Regions from separate parts of the Zavarzinia compransoris genome, predicted to be linked through region 2. Evidence: riboswitches for the same ligand, from Rfam matches in the RefSeq annotation. Region 2 holds a riboswitch; each other region holds the start of a gene.
The links. Region 2 has a riboswitch for cobalamin ahead of DKG75_RS21755 (hypothetical protein). Riboswitches for the same ligand answer to the same signal wherever they lie in the genome.

Region 1 (7,304 bases), on a different contig from region 2:
CGCCTTCGGCACGGCCTTGCGGATTTCGTTCACCATGCCGGCGATCTCGTCCACATTCGGGGTGTCGGTCTCGATCCACAGGAGATCGGCACCGCCCTGGGTCAGGGAGGCGATGCAATCCTCGACCACCCGCTGCTTGCCCGTGCCCTCCTTGAAGGGGAAGAGGCCGTTCGGCAGGCGCTGCGGGCGCACGAACTGGCCGCCTTGGTAGAGGGCCAGTTCGCCCTCGCGGATCGGCTTGTCCGCCGTGATCGGCTCCACCTTCAGCCACTTGATGTATTCGGCGGCGAGATCCCCCGGGACCTGCGAGACCGGCACCTTCTGGGTCAGGCCGGCGCCCAGACTGTCGGTGCGGGCGACGATCACGCCCTCGTCCACGCCCAATTCCTCGAAGGCGAGGCGGCAGGCACGCAGCTTCTCGATGAAATCCTCGCGTGGGACCGTGACCTTGCCGTCCTGGTGGCCGCACTGCTTGGCGTCAGAGACCTGGTTCTCGATCTGCAGGCAGCAGGCGCCGGCCTTGATCATTTCCTTGGCGAGGAGATAGGTCGCATGCTCGTTGCCGAAGCCGGCATCGATGTCGGCGATGATCGGCACCACATGGGTCTCGAAACCGTCGATCGCCGCGATCGCCTTGGCCTCCGCCGCCGCATCGCCCTGGGCCCGCGCCGCCTTCAGGTCCTTGAACAGGTCGTTCAGCGCCACTTCATCGGCCTGGCGCAGCGAGACATAGATCTCCTCGATCAATTCGACGACGGCGGTCTTCTCGTGCATCGACTGGTCGGGCAGGTGACCCCAGCGGTTGCGGAGACCCGCCACCATCCAGCCCGACAGATAGACATAGGTGCCCCTGGCCGTGCCGCGCAGGCGCTTCACCGACTTGATCATCTGCTGGGCATGGAAACCCGACCAGCAGCCCAGCGACTGGGTGAATTTTCCGGCATCGGCATCATAGGCCGCCATGTCCCGGCGCATGACGCCGGCCATCCCGCGCGCGATGTCGAGATGGGTGCCATAGGTATTCTGCACCTTCAGCTGGACGATATCGTCGACCGAGACGCCGCCGGGCGTCTGGCCCGAGGGGTAACGCGCGGCGACCTCGGCCACGAGGTCGGCATAGGATTTGCGATTGGACATTGGGGGGCTCCTCGCGGATCGCGTCGGGAAGGGGTGTATCGGCCCCGGTCCTGGGCCGACACCTGGCGCGATGCTAGGCGGGCGGCCCGCCCCGTTAAAGACAACCATTTGAAAATAAAGGTAAATTTGTCAAAGACCTGACCGCCCGGAAACAATCGTGGTAAATCCTGTCAAGATCGGGCCGCCCAGGCGCGGCTTGACGACTCTCCCCCGCCGGCCACAAGATGTCCGCAGCATGGTTCCCCGGAATCACAAGATCCGGGGCTAAGAGGGAATTCGGTCAAGGGAATCCCCCGATTCCGAAGCTGCCCCCGCAACTGTAAGCGACGAGCCTGCCCAAGATACGCCACTGGACCGTCCGGCCCGGGAAGGCGGGGCAAGGCGACGACCCGCGAGCCAGGAGACCTGCCATGCCGATGATTGTCCACGGGCGGGGTGTCCCGGGCGGATGGCCGTCGGCGGGCGGATAAGCCCTGCCCATGGCATCCCGGCGCCCCACCGATCAGGAGGGGATCGAACGTGTCGCTGCCGGCCTATGATTTCGACCACAACGGTCATCTCGTCCCGCTTCCCGCCGCGCGGCCCGCGCCCCGCGTCGCCCCCCTGCCCCGCCCCCTGGCGCAGCCGCCCCGGCCGGCCGACCTGACGCTGGTGCGCGCCCGCGACGCCAAGCTCACCGCTTTCGGCAAGGCGACGCTGGACGACCGCTACCTGATGCCGGGCGAATCGTACCAGGACCTGTTCGCCCGCGTCGCCTGTGCCTATGCCGACGATGTGGACCATGCCCAGCGGCTCTATGACGCCATCTCGAACCTGTGGTTCATGCCGGCGACGCCCGTATTGTCGAATGGCGGGACGACCCGCGGCCTGCCCATTTCCTGCTTCCTGAATTCCGTGCCGGACAGTCTGGACGGCATCGTCGAGACCTGGAACGAGAATGTGGCGCTGGCCTCCAACGGCGGCGGCATCGGCACCTATTGGGGCCGGGTGCGTTCCATCGGCGAGGCGGTGAAGGGCTGCGGCGAGACCTCCGGCATCATTCCCTTCATCCATGTCATGGATGCGCTCACCCTCGCGATCTCGCAAGGCTCGCTGCGCCGGGGCTCGGCCGCAGTTTATCTCGACGTGCATCACCCGGAGATCGAGGAATTCCTCGAAATCCGCAAGTCGTCCGGCGATTTCAACCGCAAGGGCCTGAACCTGCACCATGGCATCAACATCACCGATGCCTTCATGGCGGCGGTGAAGACGGGCGAGATGTTCCCGCTGATCAGCCCGAAATCGGGGGCGGTGCTGCGCCATGTCGATGCCCGCCAATTGTGGCAGCGCATCCTGGAGACCCGGTTGCAGACCGGCGAGCCCTATCTCCTCTTCATCGACACGGTGAACAAGGCCCTGCCCCGCCACCAGCGCGACCTGGGGCTGAAAGTCTCGACCTCCAACCTCTGCTCGGAAATCACCCTGCCCACCGGCACGGACCACCGCGACGCGGAGCGCACCGCCGTCTGCTGCCTGTCGTCCCTGAACATCGAGACTTACGACGAATGGTGCAATGAGGAAGGCTTCATCGAGGATGTCATGCGCTTCCTCGACAATGTCTTGACCAGTTTCATCGAAAGCGCACCCGAGACGATGGCGCAGGCGAAATATTCCGCCATGCGCGAGCGTTCGGTCGGGCTCGGGGTCATGGGCTTTCATTCCTTCCTGCAAGCGAAGGGCATCCCCTTCGAAAGCGCCATGGCGAAGTCGTGGAACATGCGCATCTTCCGGCAGATCCGGCGCGAGGCGGATGCCGCCTCCGTCCTTTTGGCGGAGGAGCGCGGCGCCTGCCTCGATGCCGCCGAACGCAGCCTGAAGGCCCGCTTCAGCAACAAGATCGCCATCGCCCCCACCGCTTCGATCAGCATCATCTGCGGCGGGGCATCCGCCTGTATCGAGCCGATCCCAGCCAATATCTACAACCACAAGACCCTGTCCGGCGCCTTCGTGGTGCGGAACCCCTATCTGACCGACCTGCTGGCCGGAAAGGGCCTGGACACCCAGGAAACCTGGACCTCGATCCTTGAACACGAAGGCTCGGTCCAGCATCTCGACGCCCTCGACGAGCACGAGAAGGCCGTGTTCCGCACCGCCTTCGAGATCGACCAGCGCTGGCTGATCGACCTCGCCGCAGACCGCGCGCCTTTTATCTGCCAGAGCCAGTCGCTGAACCTCTATATCCCCGCCGATGTCGACAAATGGGACCTGCACATGCTGCATTGGTCCGCCTGGGCGCGCGGCATCAAGAGCCTTTACTACTGCCGGTCCAAATCGGTCAGCCGCGCGGGCTTCGCCGGCAAGCTGGAGGCGCCGGCGCGGAAAGACTATGAGGAATGCCTCGCCTGCCAATAGGCTTCGCAAACTTCGCAGATTTGCAGGACGGCTTCGGCAAATCCTCACCATTTCAGGCATTCACGGCAAGGGGCGACCTTTCCGAAGATGGCGGCCACAGGCCTCTTCGGAACAGGAAACGTCCCATGAACGCGATCGCGCCCGAGACCGCAGTCCCCTTCAAGCCCAAGAAATCCGTGGCCCTGTCGGGCGTCGCCGCCGGCAATACCGCGCTGTGCACGGTGGGCAAGTCCGGCAACGACCTGCATTACCGGGGCTATGACATCCTGGACATTGCCGAGCGCTGCGAATTCGAGGAAGTGGCGCACCTGCTGGTCCACGGCAAGCTGCCGACCATGGCCGAACTCAAGGCCTACAAGGCCCGGCTGAAAGCCCTGCGCGGGTTGCCGAGCAACGTCCGCCAGGCGCTGGAATGCCTGCCCGCCTCGGCGCACCCGATGGATGTGATGCGCACCGGGGTCTCCGCGCTCGGCTGCGCCTTGCCGGAAAAGGACGACCACAATATTCCGGGCGCGCGCGACATCGCCGACCGGCTGATGGCCTCCCTCGGTTCCATGCTGCTTTACTGGTACCACTGGTCGACCAACGGCCGCCGCATCGAGGTCGAAACGGACGACGACAGTATCGGCGCCCATTTCCTGCACCTGCTGCACGGGCGTAAGCCTTCGGCGCTGTGGGAGCGGGCCATGCACACGTCCCTGATCCTCTATGCCGAGCATGAATTCAATGCCTCGACCTTCACCGGCCGGGTCATCGCCGGCACCGGATCGGACGTCTACTCGGCCATCACCGGCGCCATCGGCGCGCTGCGCGGGCCAAAGCACGGCGGCGCCAATGAAGTCGCCTTCGAGACCCAGAAGCGTTACGACAGTCCGGACGAAGCGGAGGCCGACATCCGCGCCCGCGTCGAGCGAAAGGAAGTGGTGATCGGCTTCGGCCACCCGGTCTATACGGTCGCTGATCCGCGCAACGAAGTGATCAGGCGCGTTGCCCACCAATTGTCGGTCGACGCCGGCTCGACCAGGATGTTCGACATCGCGGCGCGCCTGGAAACCGTGATGTGGGAGGTGAAGCGGATGTTCCCGAACCTCGATTGGTTCAGCGCCGTCAGCTATCACATGATGGGCGTGCCGACGGCGATGTTCACCCCCCTCTTCGTCATCGCCCGTACCTCCGGCTGGGCGGCGCATATCATCGAGCAGCGGATCGACAATAAGATCATCCGCCCCAGCGCCAATTACACCGGCCCGGAAGACCGCGCCTTCGTCGCCATCGACCAGCGGCAGTAACGCCCATGAACACGGCTTACCGCAAGAAACTGCCGGCGACGGCGCTCGATTATTTCGATGCGCCGGCCGCCGTCGAGGCCATCCGCCCCGGCGCCTGGGCGGGGCTGCCCTATGTCTCGCGCGTGCTGGCGGAACAATTGGTCCGCCGCTGCGATCCGGCCCTGCTGACCGATGCCCTTCGCCAATTGGTGGAACGGCGGCGCGACCTGGATTTCCCGTGGTATCCGGCCCGTGTCGTCTGCCACGACATCCTGGGGCAGACGGCCCTGGTCGATCTCGCCGGGCTGCGCGATGCGATCGCCGACCAGGGCGGCGATCCCGCCAAGGTGAACCCGGTGGTGCCCACCCAATTGATCGTGGACCATTCCCTGGCGGTCGAATACGGCGGCTTCGACCCCCAGGCTTTCGAGAAGAACCGTGCCGTCGAGGACCGCCGCAACGAGGATCGTTTCCACTTCATCGAATGGACCAAACAGGCTTTCGAGAATGTGGACGTGATCCCCGCCGGCAACGGCATCATGCACCAGATCAACCTCGAAAAAATGTCGCCGGTGGTCCAGGTGCGCGACGGCGTCGCCTTTCCCGATACATGCGTCGGCACCGACAGCCATACTCCCCATGTCGATGCCCTGGGCGTCATCGCCATCGGCGTCGGCGGGCTGGAGGCGGAGACGGTCATGCTGGGCCGGGCGTCCATGATGCGCCTGCCCGATATCGTCGGCGTGCGCCTGGGCGGGCGGCGCCAGCCCGGCATCACCGCGACCGACATCGTGCTGGCCCTGACCGAATTCCTGCGCCAGGAACGGGTGGTGGGCGCCTGGGTCGAATTCTTCGGCGAGGGCGCCGCCAGCCTCTCCATCGGCGACCGGGCGACGATTTCCAACATGTGCCCCGAATATGGCGCCACCGCCGCCATGTTCCATATCGACGGCCAGACCATCGATTACCTGCGCCTGACCGGGCGGGAGGCGGAACAGGTCGCCCTGGTCGAGCTTTATGCCCGCACCCTCGGCCTCTGGGCCGATGCGCTGGCGAGCGCCGAATACGAGCGGGTGCTGGAGTTCGATCTCGGCACCGTCGTCCGCAACATGGCCGGCCCCTCCAACCCGCACCGCCGCCTGCCGACCTCGGCGCTGGCCGAACGCGGCATCGCCATCGATCTGGACAGGGCGCGGGAACAGGAGCAAGAGGGCCTGCTGCCGGATGGCGCGGTGATCATCGCCGCCATCACCTCGTGCACCAATACCTCGAACCCGCGCAATGTGGTTGCCGCCGGCCTGCTGGCGAAAAAGGCCAACGACCTGGGCCTCGCCCGGAAGCCCTGGGTGAAGTCCTCCTTCGCGCCGGGGTCCAAGGTGGCGCGGCTCTATCTCGAAGACTCCGGCCTGCTGGCGGAACTGGAAAAACTCGGCTTCGGCATCGTCGCCTATGCCTGCACCACCTGCAACGGCATGTCCGGCGCGCTGGACCCGGCGATCCAGCAGGAAATCATCGACCGCGACCTTTATGCGACCGCCGTTCTATCCGGCAACCGCAATTTCGACGGCCGCATCCACCCTTATGCCAAGCAAGCCTTCCTCGCCTCCCCGCCCCTGGTGGTGGCCTATGCCATTGCCGGCACCATCCGCTTCGACATCGAGCAGGATGTGCTGGGCCATGGCCCGGACGGCAGGCCCGTGACCTTGAAGGACCTCTGGCCCTCGGATGCGGAGATCGATGCCATCGTCGCCGCTTCGGTGAAACCGGAACAGTTCCGCCAGGTCTACGAGCCGATGTTCGGCAAGGGCCGGCCGGCGGCGGTGAAGGCCAGCCCGCTCTACGACTGGCGGCCGCACTCCACCTATATCCGCCGCCCGCCCTATTGGGATACGGAAGGGATCGGCGCCCTGGCGGCGGTGCCGCGCACGCTGACGGGCATGCGCCCCCTCGCCGTGCTGCCGGACAATATCACCACCGATCACCTGTCGCCCTCCAACGCCATCCTGGCGCATTCGGCGGCGGGCGAATATCTGACCCGCATGGGCGTGCCGGAGGAGGATTTCAATTCCTACGCCACCCATCGCGGCGACCATCTGACCGCCATGCGCGCCACTTTCGCCAATCCCCAACTGGTGAACGAAATGGCCGTGGTCGACGGCGCGGTGAAGAAGGGCTCCCTGACCCGGCTGGAGCCGGACGGCCAGGTGATGCGCATGTGGGAAGCGATCGAGACCTATATCGAGCGCCGCCAGCCGCTGATCGTGGTCGCCGGGGCCGATTACGGCCAGGGGTCAAGCCGCGACTGGGCGGCCAAGGGTGTCCGCCTTGCCGGCGTCGAGGCCATCGTCGCGGAAGGCTTCGAGCGCATCCACCGCACCAACCTGATCGGCATGGGCGTGCTGCCGCTGGAATTCAAGCCGGGCACCACGCGCCTCACCCTCGGTCTCGACGGCAGCGAGACTTATGACGTCGCGGGCGAGCGGAAGCCCCGGACCGAACTGGCCCTGG
Region 2 (7,304 bases):
GGCGCATGGTGCTGCCGCTGCGCGAGGTCAGGCCCAAGGCTTCCACGCGTTCGAGCGCCGCCCTGTCCCCGGCATGGGACAGCAGCCCGGCCTCGGTCAGGTTGCCGATATCGACCGCCAGCGGCAGGGAAGAGATCGGCTCGATCTGCTGCGTATCGCCGATGACCAGGGCCCGCTTGGCCAGGGCGAAGGACGGCGCCGCCACTTCCGGCAGTACCTGCCCCGCCTCGTCCACGATCAGCAGGTCGATATGGTTGAAGAGATACTCCGTGCGGAAGCTGCCCGAACGATCATCGCGGCAGGTCATCTTGCCCGGCAGGGTCGCGAAGGTGGAGACGGCGCAGGGGGTCAGCATCATCCGCCGCCGCCACTGGGGTTCGACCATGGCGCGATCATTGGCGCCCCGCCCGGTCTGCTGCTGGCGTTGCAGCGCGGGCAGCGCCTCTTCCATCGCCAGCAGCCAGCGGCCCTCCCAATAATGGGTGGCGAGCAGGAACAGCCGGAATCGCAGCCGGCAATCCGCCAGGCGGTCGAGGGCGACGACGCCCGGGACATCGCCGCTTTCCCCCGCAAGGCGTTGCGCCAGCGCCCGCCACGCGGCGGACCGGGCGTCGCGCGCCGCCAGCGCGTTCATGGCCCGCTGGTGGCGCTCCGCCGCTTCCCTCTGTTTCTCCGCTCGATCCCGGAGCTGATTCTTCAGGCGGGCCTCCATGGCATCGGCGCGCGTCTCGGCGAGGACGGCCTCGTCCGCCCCGGCTTCGCGCAGGAAGAGCCGGGCGCGCAGCCCGCGCTTCCGCGCCACCGGCGGCAGGAAGGCGAAGAGGGATTGCAACAGGGGCTCGGACGCGAGCCAGCCCTCCCATTTGTGCAGCAGGGCGGCGGCGGCGGCGCCCTCGGCCTCGGCCTGGGTGCGGGCGGCCTGCCGTTCGGCGAGTGCGGCCTCGGGCGCCTCGCCCAGGTCCTGGCGGATCGCGGCCTCGATCTGCACCATGGCCCCGTGGGTGGCGTCCGCCTCGGCCAGCGTCCGCTGTTCCTCCCGCATCAGCCCGTGCAGGGCGTCGATCGCCGCCGGCACATCCAAGGGTTCAAGACCGGGAAAGGCGGCCCGGGCCGCGCGCAGATAGGCGGCGCGGGCGCGGGCCAGATAATCCGCCGTCTCCAGCTTGTCGAAGAAACGCTCGGTCTGGTATTTCGCCGCGGCCTCCCCCTCCCGGCTTTTCGAGGCCAGGAACAGGCCGAAGCTCTGGATCTCCGGCAGCCAGCGGCCGGCAAAGGGCCCCTCGCCCCGGCCGAAATCCTTGCCGAAGGCGTCGATGATATTGGTGACCGCCTGATTGTTGGTCGAGGCGGCGACGATCAGCGGCGGCTCGCCCCCTTCGAGGGCCGCGCGCACCCATTCCCCGGCGATGGCGGACAGCAGCATGGTGGTCTTGCCGGTGCCGGGCGGGCCGTTCACCGCCAGGATCTCGCCGTCGCCGGCCCGGGCCAGATGCGCCAGCACTTCGCGCTGGTGATCGGCCAGCGGGAAATCGCCGTTGGCATGGCCAAGCCGTTCGGCCAGGGGAAACGGCCCCGCGAGCGCCGGTTCGAGCGGGCGTGGGGTGCTGCGGGCGAAATTCGCCAGCAGCGGCGCCGCCGGCTGCTCCCGGATCAGGACGTCGCTGAGGGCGAGGATCTGCTTCACGGTCTGCGCATTGTCCGCAGCGGGGCGGATCAAGCCCCATCCCACGGCCTGATAGTCGTCGTCCGCTTCCGGCCAATTGCCGCCGGCCTCGGCCATCAATTGGCGCCAATAGGCTTGGTGGCGCGGCCACAGGTCGTCGCGCCCCTCGCCGGCCGGGAAGGGCCGGGCGGTCAGGAAACGGTCGAGATCGGCGACGCTGCCGATGGAAAAGGCCCCGCGCGGCAGCGGATCGAGAATATCGCGCGCGATCACGCTGCGCATCGGGATGATCAGGCCCGCGCGCGTCACCGCCGCCTCGGTGACGACCGGGGCGACCTCGAGCGGCAGCCCGTCGCCGCGCGACCGGGCATGGCTGACCCGGCGGCGGACATGAAGAGGGCGATAGGAGACGGCGACGCGCGACTGATTCTTCGGCACGCCGGCGAACAGCACCTCGATGGTGTCGCGGCTCAGACGGCCGCTTTCCGCCTCCGCGCGCGACAGCGCCTGGAATTCGCCCAGGGCCTTGGGCGTCAGGCACGCCTCCCCGGCGGCACTGTCCGCGACGGCCGCGCGCCAATAGCGCAGCACCGACAGATCAGCCTTGACCATGACAAACCTCTCACCCGACCACCGCCGGCCTGCCCCTTCCGGGGCCGGCCGGGTGCAACCATAACCACTCTCTCGTAGCAGAGTATCCTGGTTTTACAACCGGGCGCGGCAAACCGCCCCGCGGCGGGGTCAAAGCGGGGCGGCGCGTTCCGGCAGGATGAGGCGGCACAGGGCATCCAGCCCTTCCGTCAGCGCCGCGGGGCCGGGCTGGAGGATGACCGGCGCCTTGATCTCGTGCAGCCGGCCGTCGCGGACCGCGGGAATGCGCTCGAAGCCGGGCCGGGCCGCCAGTTTCTCCGGCCGGAACTTCTTGCCGCACCAGGAGGCGACGATGATCTCGGGCGCGGCCGCGACCACCTGTTCCGCGGTGACGATCCGGTCGCGGGCGGCGCCTTGGCCGGCCAGATGGGGGAAGACGTCGACACCGCCCGCGGCCTCGATCAATTCCGAGATCCAGGCGATGCCGCTGATCATCGGCTCGTCCCATTCCTCGAAATAGACCCGGGGACGATGGTCGAGCCGGGCCGCCGCCGCCCTCGCCGCATCGATGCGGCGGGCGAAGCCGTCGGCCAGGGCCAGGGCCCGCGGCCCTGCCCCGACCATGGCGCCGAGCAGGCGGATCATGTCCAGAATCCCGGCGATGCTGCGCTGGTTGAAGGCGTGAACGGCGATGCCGGCGCGCACCAGATCGGCCACGATCGCCGCCTGGAGATCGGAGAAGGTGAGCACCAGATCCGGCTTCAGGGCCAGGATCTTCGGCATGTCGGCAGAAGTGAAGGCCGAGACCCGGGGCTTGTCGCGCCGGGCCGCCGGCGGGCGGACGCAATAGCCGGAGATGCCGACGATGCGGTCCTCCGCGCCGAGGAGATAGAGGGTTTCCACCGTCTCCTCGGTCAGGCAGACAATCCTTTCCGGCGGAAAGGCCATCAGGCGAAGGCCGGCACTGGCCGGGCGACGAGGCCGAGCGAGATCGCCGCCTGATGGACGACGGCAAGGATCGCCAGCGCCAGCACGTTCATCTGCAGGACATAGCCGACGATGGCGGCGCTGAACGCCCCCTCGCCGTTGCCGATGGCCAGGGCCGAGGCATAGAGCGCAAGCTGCCAGACGACGAATGCGGCAACGAAGCCGGCAAGCCCGCGCACCAGCGCATGGCGGCGCGCCAGCAGGCCCGCCGCCGCGACGGCACCGGCCAGCGACAGCAGCGCGCTGATGCCGATGGCGCCGCCCCAGGCATAGGTCGAGGCGTCATGGGGATAGGACAGCAGGCCGAAGCCGATGGCCTGATTGACCGCCCAGGCCAGGACGACCGCCAACACCGCATCGCGGCGCGACAGATTGAGCGCGGCAATGGCGGCAAGGGCCGCGAAGGGCGTCGCGCAGGCCAGCACCAGCGAGAAGGCCGCACCGGCCAGGGTGATGAAGCCGAGCCACAGCAGGCTGCGGCTGCGGGCGGACAGGCCGGCCAGGGCGCCACCGGACGGAAGGGACGAAACACTCATGAGATCACCTCTTTCCCCACGCATGGGCGATATAGCGGGCGGGGAAAGCGGGCGACGGCGCACGGCCGGGATGAGGCCGGCGGCGACGCCACCGCCGGGACACCCCGCCCGACGACTGGTCTTCACGGCAGGTCTCCTGGCTTGCGGATCGCCGCCCTGGCCGGCCTTCCCGGACCCGGGCGGATCCAGTGGCATGTTCGGTTCGGGCTAGCCGCTTACAGTTGCGGGGGCAGCGCCGGATTTGCACCGGCTTCCCTCTTCGCCCGCCGAGCGGGCACCGGGAAGGCGATCATCTGGCGGCCAAAGCGCCGCCGCTGTCAAGATCGCCGCGCCATGCCGCCGGGGTGGCCCGCTTCAGGGGCAGGCACCGGCAAAGCCGGCGAAGGCGCGGTCGAATTCGTCCGGCTGCTCCAGGAAAGCCGCGTGGCCGGCATCGAAAAGCTGGACCCGGCGGTTCGGCGCCTTGAGCGCCGCAGCCTTCGACCACGACCAGCGCAGCGTCCGGTCCTTGCGGCCCCAGGCATAGAATACCGGCATGGCCAGCGCCGGCACGAGGTGCCGCAGGTCCGCCTGCGGCCTTGCGAAACTTTCCCAGGCCTGGGCCAGGATGCCGGCGACGGCCGGGCCGCCGGCGACGATCTCGTCGCGGCGCCAATCGGCGGCCGGCGCGGGCAGAATCGTCCGGTAATAACGGGCGAACCAGTCGGGAAAGCGGCGGTCGCCGGCGGCGGCACGCGCAAAGCGGCGAGCCATGTGGCGGCAATAGAGACGGGCGACGAGATTGACCGGCGCCAGCCCCCCGGAATCGCACAGCACCAGGCCCCGGACGCGGTCGGGGTGAGCGGCGGCATAGCTGATCGCGGCCGCCCCGCCGATGGAATTGCCGATGACGATGACGCGCGACAGCCCCAAGGCAGCCACCGCCCCGGCGAGAATCCCGGCATAGCGGGCGGCGCTGGCCGGCGCCGCTTCCGCCGGGCTGTCGCCATGGCCCGGCCAGTCCAGGGCCAGAACGGTGAAACGGTCACCCATCCGTTCGGCGAAACGGTCGTAGTCTCGCGCCCCCTGGCCGGTGGCGTGAAGGCAGAGGATCGCCGGTCCCGCCCCTTGCGTCCTGACGGCGATGGTCGCGCCCGCGGCTTGGATATGGTCGAGTGGCATCGGATTCTTCTCCTCGGCGCCGGCCCGTGCCCGCCTTATCATGTGATATATATATCACTTAATGGAGCCCACCGACAAGTGACCAACGCCCTTGAGCCCCCGAAGAGCCCGGCCAAGCCCCGGCGGCCCGAAGAGACCCGCGCAGCCCTGCTCGACGCGGCCGCGCGGGAATTCGAAGAGACCGGCTTCGAGCAGACGAACACGAACCGGATCGCCCGGCGCGCAGGCTATGCGCCGCAGACCTTCTATCGGCATTTTCCCGACAAGCTCGCCATCTTCCTCGCGGTCTACGAACGCTGGGTCGGGGCGGAAGCGGCGGCCTTCGCCGCGACCGACCGGGCGATCGATGCGGCCGACGTCCTGATCCGGCATCACCGCGGCTCGCTGATGTTCCGGCGCACCCTGCGCGCCCTCACCCTGACCGATCCGCGCGTCCGCGCGGCCCGGGCCGCGAGCCGGCTGGCCCAGGTCGAACGCCTGCGGCAGCGGTTTCCGCAGCTGGCGCAGACCGGCGGGACGGAACTCGCGTTCAGCCTGCTGACGATCGAGCGGCTGGCCGATGCCCATGTCGAGGGCGAGTTGAGGGACATGGGGCTCGCCGAAGCCGACAGCCGCCAGGAACTGGCCCGCCGGCTGGCGCAGGCCTTCGCCATCCCGCACTGACCCCGCCGCCCCGGGGTGACCGGGGCGGGGCCGCGCTATCGCTTGGGTCGGAAAGCGGCCGCCCCCGCGGGGAGGGCGGCGCAGGCAGGCGTCACGCCAGCGCGGGCACCGGCGATTCGAAGCCGGGCGTGCCGATATTGACCGGCAGGCCGAGGAGATAATTGCGCATGCGGTCGCGGCAGAGATCGGTCGGCGCGATCAGGGTGCGGCGGCGGTCCGAGGGATCGGGCCGCTTTTGCAGCCACCCGGTCGAGACCAGTTCGTCGATCTTGCGCATGGCGGTGGTCGAGGGCAGCGTCGTCGCATGGCAGGCGCTGGTGACCGAAACCACCCGGTGCAACAGGGATTGCTCGATCAGATAGAGCAGGATTTCCCAATTGGCGTCGCCGTCGACGCAGGACGGCAGCAGCTTGTCCCGGAACCGGCGCGCGGCCTGCAGCGCCTTGATCCGGTGCAGCATTTCGCTTTCTTCGGGGGCCTGGCTCGGCAGCGTGCGGGGCGGGTTGATCACCAGCCGGTGCACCGGCTGCGGCGCCGGCACCTGGGGCATGGCGGCAGGCGCCAGCCGCGGCATCGCGGTCACCGGCGTGGGCGACACCGCTTCGCGCGAGAGGCGGACCGCCGCATTCTCGATCGTCGAGGTCAGTTCCTTGGCCTTGGCCAGGGTTTCGGCCAGTTGCGCGGAAAGATCGCGGTCGTTGGTCTTCACTTCGCGGCGCTGATCCAGCGCCTCGGCCGCGCGATAGATCGCGGCGACCAGCTGGTCGAGATCGACCGGCTTCACCAGGAAGTCCAGCACGCCGAGCTTCAGGGCGTTGATCGCCCGGTCGAGATCGGCGAAGGCGGAGAACAGGATGGTTTCGAAGACCCGCGGAGCGCCACCGAAATGGCGCAGTTCACGCACCAGATCGAGCCCGCTTAGCCCCGGCATCTGCATGTCGGTGACCACCAGAAAGGGTTCCGCCTCCACCAGCATGCGTTCCAACGCTTCCGCCGGCACCGAGAAAGCATGGACCACGAAACCCTTGAGCTTCAGGAAATCGCCCACTTCCTCGACGATCGAGGCATCGTCGTCGATCACATAGACAGGGGTTGCGATTGTGTGCGAACGATTCAGTCCCGGCGTCATCGGTGAACCCACCTCCCCCATTTGGGCGGACATGAAACCTTTATGCCCGTTCGGCCGCAGAATGGAAGCGAATTCATCCGAAGGGCGCCGACGCCGGCGCTCATCGCCTCGTCGTGGGGCAGACTATGCCCAAGCATTGTAAACAAATGGCAAACGGCCCCAAATCCGACTGATTCGCTACGCCGCTGTGTCGCTACATTGTAATTTTCGACGGCGCCGAAACAGGAGATATTTACGCCCCATTCACCATCCGCCCTTATGCTGGCGCCTGCATGAGGGACAGGGGACTGGACTGTGAAGATTCGCGCAGTGACGTTCGAAGCACGAATGACGGTCGACAAAGCGGCTTTCGGCACGCGCGCCCGCCGTTGGGAGGCCTGAGGATGGCGGATGTAGCCGATGCCCGGGCATATCCCCCGGACCTGCTCAGCCTTGCCGCCGATTTCACCTGGCGCAGCGGCCCCGATCTCCGGGTCGAGGAGGCGTCGCCCCTCGACGTCGCCTGCGATCCCTCCGTCATCCAGCTGCTGCGCGGCGCCCGGCTCGACCGGCTGGCGCAGCGAACCCTCTATCC
Region 3 (7,304 bases), on a different contig from region 2:
GCGCCGGAACCGGTGCGCGGGCGCTGCTTCGCCCTGGCGACCTTGCGGGCGATCGGCTTCGGCGGGCTTGGCGAATATGCCGGCGGCGAGCCGCTGCCCGAAGCGCTGGACCCGGTCACCCATCTGACGGCGGAAGAGAAATTCTTCCTCTGGCTGCTCTACCGCCTGCCGATCGGCACCGACCGCGAAGCTGCCCGGGACGCGGCCAAGGCCATCCTGGCCGGACTTCAGCCGTCGTAGGCCGCCTTCAGCACGGCGATATCGATCTTCACCATGGCCATCATCGCCTGCAGCACGCGGGCGCGCCGGGCCTCGTCCCGGTCGGCCATGAAATCGGCGACGAGGCCGCAGTTGATCTGCCAGGCGAGGCCGAAACGGTCGCGCAGCCAGCCGCATTGCTGATACTGGCCGCCGTCGCCGAGCACCGCCCACAGGCGGTCGATCTCTGCCTGATCGGCGCATTCGACGAAGAAGGATACCGCCTCGTTCAGCTGGAAATGCGGCCCGCCGTTCAGGGCGACGAAACGCTGCCCCTCCAGCTCGAACTCGATCGCCATGGGCAGGCCGGCCGGCATCATCCCGCCCTCCGCATAGCGGACCGTGCCGACGACCCGGGATCGGGCAAAGACCGAGACATAGAGGTCGACCGCCGCGGCCGCATTGCTGTCGAACCAAAGGTAGGGGGTGATCTTCTGGCGGATGGACATGGCCAAGCTCCCGTTGCCGATACCCCGAGGACGCACCGATACCGCCCCCGCCGACAAGGGCCCGTGAAAATTCATCGGCGGCGGCAGCACCTTCCTGCCCGAATCAGAAAATCATTTAATTTCAATGCCTTATTGAAGATTGATTTGCTTTCCCGGGCTTTCATGCATAATGCGTGATGGTGTGTCGCAGCACCTTTTCCACGAGGCAGCCCCCATGTCGGGTGGCCTGCCAAATACAACACCCGGCTTCGGCCAGGCGGTGAACGCCCGCGTTTGCCGTCATGGGGAATAGGCAGGGCGTCTGCCTCGTGCGCGCTGCGACCCTCCCGACACCAGCGGATCCCCCGCTGGTGTCATGCCTGTCGCAGGGCTGAACGGGGAATCGAACCATGCAATTGCTGACCAGAATACGATACGGACCGTCCTGATGGAGGCGATCGGATAGGACCGGCAAGACCGTGAATGTCTTGCTCTATTCGATCATCCTCTCGGCCAGCGGCCAGATTGCCGACTTCCGGACGGAAGGCAGCTTTCTGTTCCGCCATCAATGCGAGGCCGAGCTACATCGCTCTCGACTGAAGGACCTGGAGACCGCCGTCTCCCAAGGGGTAATGCTGCGCATTGCGCCGACCGCCTATGCGCTCGGCTCGAACGGCGTGCTGCATTACGTCTATATCAAGGGCTGCGGCGACGGGGCCGACGCCGACCGGCAACGCATCCTCTCGGCGATCACCGGGATGGAGGGCGCGACCCTGGCCCGGCGGGCCGCCGCGGCGGTGAAAGCCCGGGACGGCGGCCCCTGACCGGCCTTCGATGCGAGCACAGGGGGAAGGGGAGCCGGGCAGGGTCGGGCTCCCCTTCCGCCGCCGGCGGGGATGCGGAAAAATTTCATCGTCCGGTCTTTCTCCTGTCGGCTTAGGCTGTTCTCCTCCGTCGTTCCGACGACGGCAACGACAGGGAGACGCCATCATGGCCGGGATTCACGGGCAATTCGTCTGGTACGAACTGATGACCGACAATCTGGAGGGCGCCCTCGCCTTCTATCGCGCGGTGACGGGCTGGACCGTTGCCGCCGCCGGTGCGGGCGGCGTCGATTATCGCGTGCTGTCGGCGGGCGCGGCCATGGTCGCCGGCGCCATGGCCATCCCGGACGAGGATGGCGCCGCGGGCATGCGGCCGGGCTGGACCGTCTATGTCGGGGCCGGGAATACGGACGAGACGGCGGCGGCGATCGCGGCGGCCGGCGGCAAGGTGCTGCGCGAGCCGGCCGATATCCCGGAAGTCGGGCGCTTCGCCATCGTCGCCGACGCGCAGGGCGCCCCCTTCGGCATCATCGCCTGGTCGGAACCGGGCGAGGCGCCGGGGGTGGACATCGCCCCCGGCCGCATCGGCTGGCACGAGCTTTTCGCCGGCGACGAGCCGACCATCTTCCCCTTCTACGAACAGGTCTTCGGCTGGAGCAAGGCGGAGGGCATGGACATGGGCCCCATGGGCACCTACCAGCTGTTCCGCACCCGCCCGGGCGAGGCGGTCGGCGGCATCATGACCAGGACGCCGGAAATTCCCCACCCGTTCTGGAATTTCTACATCGCGGTCGACGATATCGATGCCGCCCTGGCCCGGGTGACGGCGAACGGCGGCACCGTCGTGCAGCAGCCGATGGAAGTGCCCGGCGGCGTCTGGATCATCCAGGCCGTCGATCCGCAGGGCGCCTTCTTCTCGCTGGTCGGCCCGCGCGCGTAACGCGGCCCGATACAGCCGGACCCCGGGGAAGGGAGACCTCACGGCATGGCGAAGCTCGTCTTCGGAATGAACCTGTCCCTGGACGGCTATGTCGACCACGACGCCTTTGCGCCCGACCCCGTGCTGTTCCGCCACTTCATCGAGCAGGCGCGCGGCCTGACCGGCAGCATATACGGTCGCCGCCTGTACGAGATCATGCGCTATTGGGACGAAGACCATCCCGAATGGACACCGGACCTGCGCGACTTCGCGGCGGCATGGCGGTGCCAGCCGAAATGGGTCGTGTCGCGCTCGCTGACCGCGGTCGGGCCCAATGCCACCCTGATCGCGGATGATGTCGAGGCGGCGATCCGCGGGCTGAAGGCCCGGCTTCCCGGGGAGATCGAGGTCGGCGGGCCGGCGCTGGCGCAGAGCCTGGCCGGGCTTGGCCTGGTCGACGAATACTGGCTCTATCTCCACCCCGTCGTGCTGGGCCGGGGCAAGCCGTTCTTCGCAGGCCCCCTGCCGCGGCTCCGCCTCGTCGCCAGCGACCTGATCGGCCCGGACGCGGTCAAGCTGACCTACGTCCCGGCCTGATCGCGGCTCAGGCCTGTTTCGGCACGGCGCCCAGGGTGGCGCCGGCCGGCTTGCCGCCGAATTCCAGCGTGCCGTCGTCGAGCTTGCCGTAGCGCAGCGACAGGATGTCGAGCGCATAATTCTGGTAGAGTTTCCACGGCCGCTTGGAACCCTGGCGCGGGAAATCCTGCAGCGCCCGCTGGACATAGCCCGACGAGAAATCGATGAAGGGTTCCGCCGTCACCGTCGGGTCGTTCAGGCGCGGCACGCAATAGCGGAAGCCGTGGCGGTCCATGTGGTTCAGCAGGCGGCAGACCCGCTCCGCGGTCAGGTCCGCCTTCAAGGTCCAGGAGGCATTGGTATAGCCGAAGGCCGTGACCAGGTTGGGCAGGTCCGAATACATCATGCCGCGATAATTGTAGAGCGCGCTGTTGTCGATCGCCTTGCCGTCGACGCTGAGGCTCATGCCGCCCATGAACAGCAGTTTCAGCCCGGTGGCGGAGACGATGATATCCGCCTCGATCTCCTGCCCCGACTTCAGCCGGATGCCGGTTTCGGTGAAGGTCTCGATATGGTCGGTGACGACCGAGGCCGAACCCTTGCGCAGCGCCTTGAACAGGTCGCCGTCCGGCACCAGGCAGACGCGCTGGTCCCAGGGCTTGTAGGTCGGGGTGAAATGCTTCTCGACGTCGAAATTCGGCCCGACCTGACGCCTGATCAGGTCGATGATCTTCTGCTTCACCTTTTCCGGCCGGCTGCGCGAGAGCTGGAAGAACATCATGCCGAGGCCGACGTTCTTCCACCGGGTGATGCCATAGGCAAGCTGGGCCGGCAGCCATTTGCGCAGGTTGTTCGCCAGCTTGTCCTCGCCCGGGCGGGTGATGACATAGGTCGGCGAGCGCTGGAGCATGGTGACATGGCCCGCCGTCTTGGCCATTTCCGGCACCAGCGTCACCGCGGTCGCGCCCGAGCCAATGACCACCACCTTCTTGCCCGCATAGTCGAGGCCTTCCGGCCAGTGCTGCGGGTGGATGAAGGTGCCCTTGAAGGCGTCCCGCCCCGGGAAATCCGGGGTGAAGCCCGCTTCGTAATTATAATAGCCGCTGCAACTGTAGAGGAAGTTGCAGGTCAGGCGCACGGTCTCGCCGGTCGCGGTGCGTTCGGCCTCGACGGTCCAGGCGGCATCCTTGGTCGACCACGAGGCGGCCTTGACCTTGAGGCCGTAGCGGATGCGCTCGGCGATATGGTTGTCCTTGGCGACGCCGGTCATGTAGCGGAGGATCGACGGGCCGTCGGCGATCGCCTTGGCATCGGTCCAGGGCTTGAAGGAATAGCCGAGCGTATACATGTCGCTGTCCGAGCGGATGCCGGGGTAGCGGAACAGGTCCCAGGTCCCGCCCAGGCGCTCGCGGCTTTCGAGCAGGGCGAAACTCTTGCCCGGGCAATGGGCCTGGAGGTGATAGGCCGCCCCGATGCCGGACAGGCCGGCGCCCACGATCAGCACGTCCAGATGCTCGGTCGGCATTCTCTTCCCCATCCTGGCCCTGCGGTTTGCCTTAAAGGCGCGATCCGCCGTTATGTCGCGACGGCCTCGGCCATCGGGCCGGGCACGGCGCCACTATACGCACAATTTTGTCAGTTGAAATAGAATTTTGTCGGATGAGAAAGGTTTGGAACGGGGCCGGGGGCGCCCCCGATGGCCCCCGGCCCGTTCCGGGCGGTCAGGCGGCTTCGTAGAGGCGGCGTTCGACGATGCCCCGGCCCCTGAGGCCGTGAAGCGCCTTGGCCCCGGCCAGGACCAGGAGATCGGCCAGCGGCTCGATCGCGATGACGAGAAGATAGGCGCCGCCGAAACTGGCGACCGCGGTCAGGTTCTCCGCCCCGAAGCCCTGGCCGTAGAGGGCCCAGAAGGCGACCCAGGCGACGATCCCGGCCTGATAGGCGGTCGACAGCGCCAGAGCCTGCGTGTAGCGCAATTCGACATAGGGCGTCTCGGGCGCGATCACCTTGCGCGCCAGGGCGCCGAGGGCGAAGAGCGGCACCAGCAGGGTGGTGACGTTCATGCCGTATTGCGGCAGGTCGAAGGGCGCGAAGAACAGCCCCTGGATCAGGAGCCCGGCGGCCAAGCCGAGCGCCGCCGGAGCCGCGCCCAGGATCAGGAACAGGGTGGAACCGAGGATCAGGTGCACCTCGGAAACGCCCACCGGGTAATGCGGCAATAGCTCGAAGAACGAGAAGACGAGGGCGGTCGCCGCGACGGCACGCAGGCCGAGGGAGACGAAGCCGCGCTCGCGGGCGGCGTCATAGGCCAGCTTCAGCGTGTAACCGCCGGCACCCGCCGCGGTCGCATAGCTCAGCCAGATCTTTCCGCCCTCGACGAGGCCGGGTTCGATATGCATGTCCAATCTCCTTTGCCGTCTCACCCGACGGCGCGAGGTTGATATCTTGCCGGTGGCAGGTCTCCTGACTCGCGGGTCGCTGCGCCTTCCGCCTTCCCAGCCCGGCCGGTTTCCCGGCAAGGCCAGTGGCATGATGGAAGGACGCTCGCCGCTCACAGTCGCGGGGGCGGTCGGGGCTGGGGCCTAAGGGCCCTTCCCCATTCCCTTTTCATCCGGTCGGCGGGGGCCACCCGCCGGCCGGAAACCACAAGCGCGGACAGCAGGGGCCAAGCCGGCCCGCCTGTCAAGCGAGGAAGACGGCGGTTCAGGCGGCGGCGGTCGCCTTGCGGCGGGCGATCTCGGCGTCGCGCACCGGCGGCAGGCCGAACAGGCGGCCGTATTCGCGGGTGAATTGCTGCACGCTTTCATAGCCGACGGCAAAGGCGGCGCTGCCGGCGCTCTGCCCTTCCGCCTGCATCAGGCGGCGGGCCTCGATCAGGCGCAACTGCTTCTGGAATTGCAGCGGCGACAGCGAGGTGACGGCACGGAAATGCCGGTGGAACGAGGACGGGCTCATGCCCGCCACCTCGGCCAGATGTTCGACCGGCAGGCGCCGGGCGAAATCGGCGCGCAGCACGGCGACCGCCCGCGCCACCCGCTGCTGGTGCCCGTCCGCCCAGCCGAGCCGGCGGATCGCCGTGCCGTGGCGCCCGGCCAGCAGCCAATAATGCATTTCGCGCAGCAACTGCCCCTGAAGCACGGGCAGGGACGCCGGCCGGTCCAAGAGTTTCATCAGGCGCAGCGCCGCATCCGCCACTTCCGCATCGGTCGGCTCGACCCGGACCGGGGCGGCATCGGCGACCCGGGCGGCCCCCATCTCGGTCGCGAGATCGACGATCAGGGCGGGATCGAGCGCAAGGACCAGGGAGTAATAGGGCGCGACCGGGCTGGCCCGGGTGATCTGGCTGACCGTCGGGACATCGGCGGTGATCAGCAGGCTGTCCCCGGCGGCGAAGGCGAAACTCTCCGCCCCCATGGTGACCTGCTTGCCGCCCTGGACGACCATGCACACCAAAGGCCGCGAGATCGCATGCAGCAACCCGCTGGGCGCCGTGGCGCGGACGAGGCCGAGACCGGGAATGGGGGTCGCGGCAAGGCCCGAGGCATCGGCATGGGCATCGGCATAGCGGCGGACGGTATCGAGCAGCGTGGTCATGGTCGAAGCCTATGCCATCGCCCGCGCGCCCGCATCCCCCCTGGCAGGATCAGGCAAATCTTGTCGAGCTTCCGGCAACCGCGCGCACCGCCGCCCGCCGATAGTGATCCCGTCACGCGACAGAGGAGACCGACGCCATGACCAAGATCAGCCTCGTTACCGGCGCCAGCCGCGGCCTCGGCCGCAATACCGCGCTGCATATCGCCCGGCGCGGGGGCGACGTCATCGTCACCTATCAGAACAATGCCGAGGCGGCGGCGGTGGTGGTCGCGGAAATCGCCGCCCTCGGCCGCAAGGCCCTGGCCTTCCCGCTCGATGCCGGCGATATCGCCGGCTTTCCGGGCTTCGCCGACCGGCTGCGCGCAGGCCTGCGCGAGACCTGGGGCCGCGAGACTTTCGACCATCTGGTGAACAATGCCGGCCACGGCGACCTGACCCCGATCGGCACCACCACCGAGGCGCAGTTCGACCGTCTGGTGAACGTCCATTTCAAGGGCGTGTTCTTTCTCACCCAGGCCCTGCTGCCCCTGCTGGCCGATGGCGGGCGCATCGTCAACCTGTCGTCGGGCCTGACCCGGGTCTCGCTGGCCGGCTATGCCGTCTATGCCGCGGCCAAGGGCGCGGTCGAGGTCCTGACCCGCTATATGGCGAAGGAACTGGGCGGGCGCGGCATCGCCGTGAACGCCGTCGCCCCCGGCGCGATCG

Region 1: another riboswitch for cobalamin. It lies ahead of DKG75_RS19980 (ribonucleoside-diphosphate reductase subunit alpha); the one in region 2 lies ahead of DKG75_RS21755 (hypothetical protein).
Region 3: another riboswitch for cobalamin. It lies ahead of DKG75_RS13635 (energy-coupling factor ABC transporter permease); the one in region 2 lies ahead of DKG75_RS21755 (hypothetical protein).

What each region holds. Positions count from the first base shown of each region.
Region 1 is NZ_QGLF01000006.1:66,273-73,576, forward strand. It holds gene DKG75_RS19975 (isocitrate lyase) at 1-1,137, opposite strand, end outside; cobalamin riboswitch at 1,357-1,564, shown strand; gene DKG75_RS19980 (ribonucleoside-diphosphate reductase subunit alpha) at 1,741-3,528, shown strand; gene prpC (bifunctional 2-methylcitrate synthase/citrate synthase) at 3,654-4,817, shown strand; gene acnD (Fe/S-dependent 2-methylisocitrate dehydratase AcnD) at 4,823-7,304, shown strand, end outside.
Region 2 is NZ_QGLF01000008.1:62,954-70,257, reverse strand. It holds gene DKG75_RS21765 (AAA domain-containing protein) at 1-2,275, opposite strand, end outside; gene DKG75_RS21760 (cobalamin-binding protein) at 2,405-3,202, opposite strand; gene DKG75_RS21755 (hypothetical protein) at 3,202-3,777, opposite strand; cobalamin riboswitch at 3,887-4,074, opposite strand; gene DKG75_RS21750 (alpha/beta fold hydrolase) at 4,132-4,938, opposite strand; gene DKG75_RS21745 (TetR/AcrR family transcriptional regulator) at 5,017-5,601, shown strand; gene DKG75_RS21740 (response regulator) at 5,693-6,730, opposite strand; gene DKG75_RS21735 (sensor histidine kinase) at 7,114-7,304, shown strand, end outside.
Region 3 is NZ_QGLF01000003.1:618,028-625,331, reverse strand. It holds gene DKG75_RS13665 (hypothetical protein) at 1-240, shown strand, start outside; gene DKG75_RS13660 (VOC family protein) at 228-707, opposite strand; gene DKG75_RS13655 (hypothetical protein) at 1,166-1,510, shown strand; gene DKG75_RS13650 (VOC family protein) at 1,677-2,450, shown strand; gene DKG75_RS13645 (dihydrofolate reductase family protein) at 2,496-3,026, shown strand; gene DKG75_RS13640 (flavin-containing monooxygenase) at 3,034-4,530, opposite strand; gene DKG75_RS13635 (energy-coupling factor ABC transporter permease) at 4,727-5,404, opposite strand; cobalamin riboswitch at 5,442-5,650, opposite strand; gene DKG75_RS13630 (AraC family transcriptional regulator) at 5,709-6,599, opposite strand; gene DKG75_RS13625 (SDR family NAD(P)-dependent oxidoreductase) at 6,737-7,304, shown strand, end outside.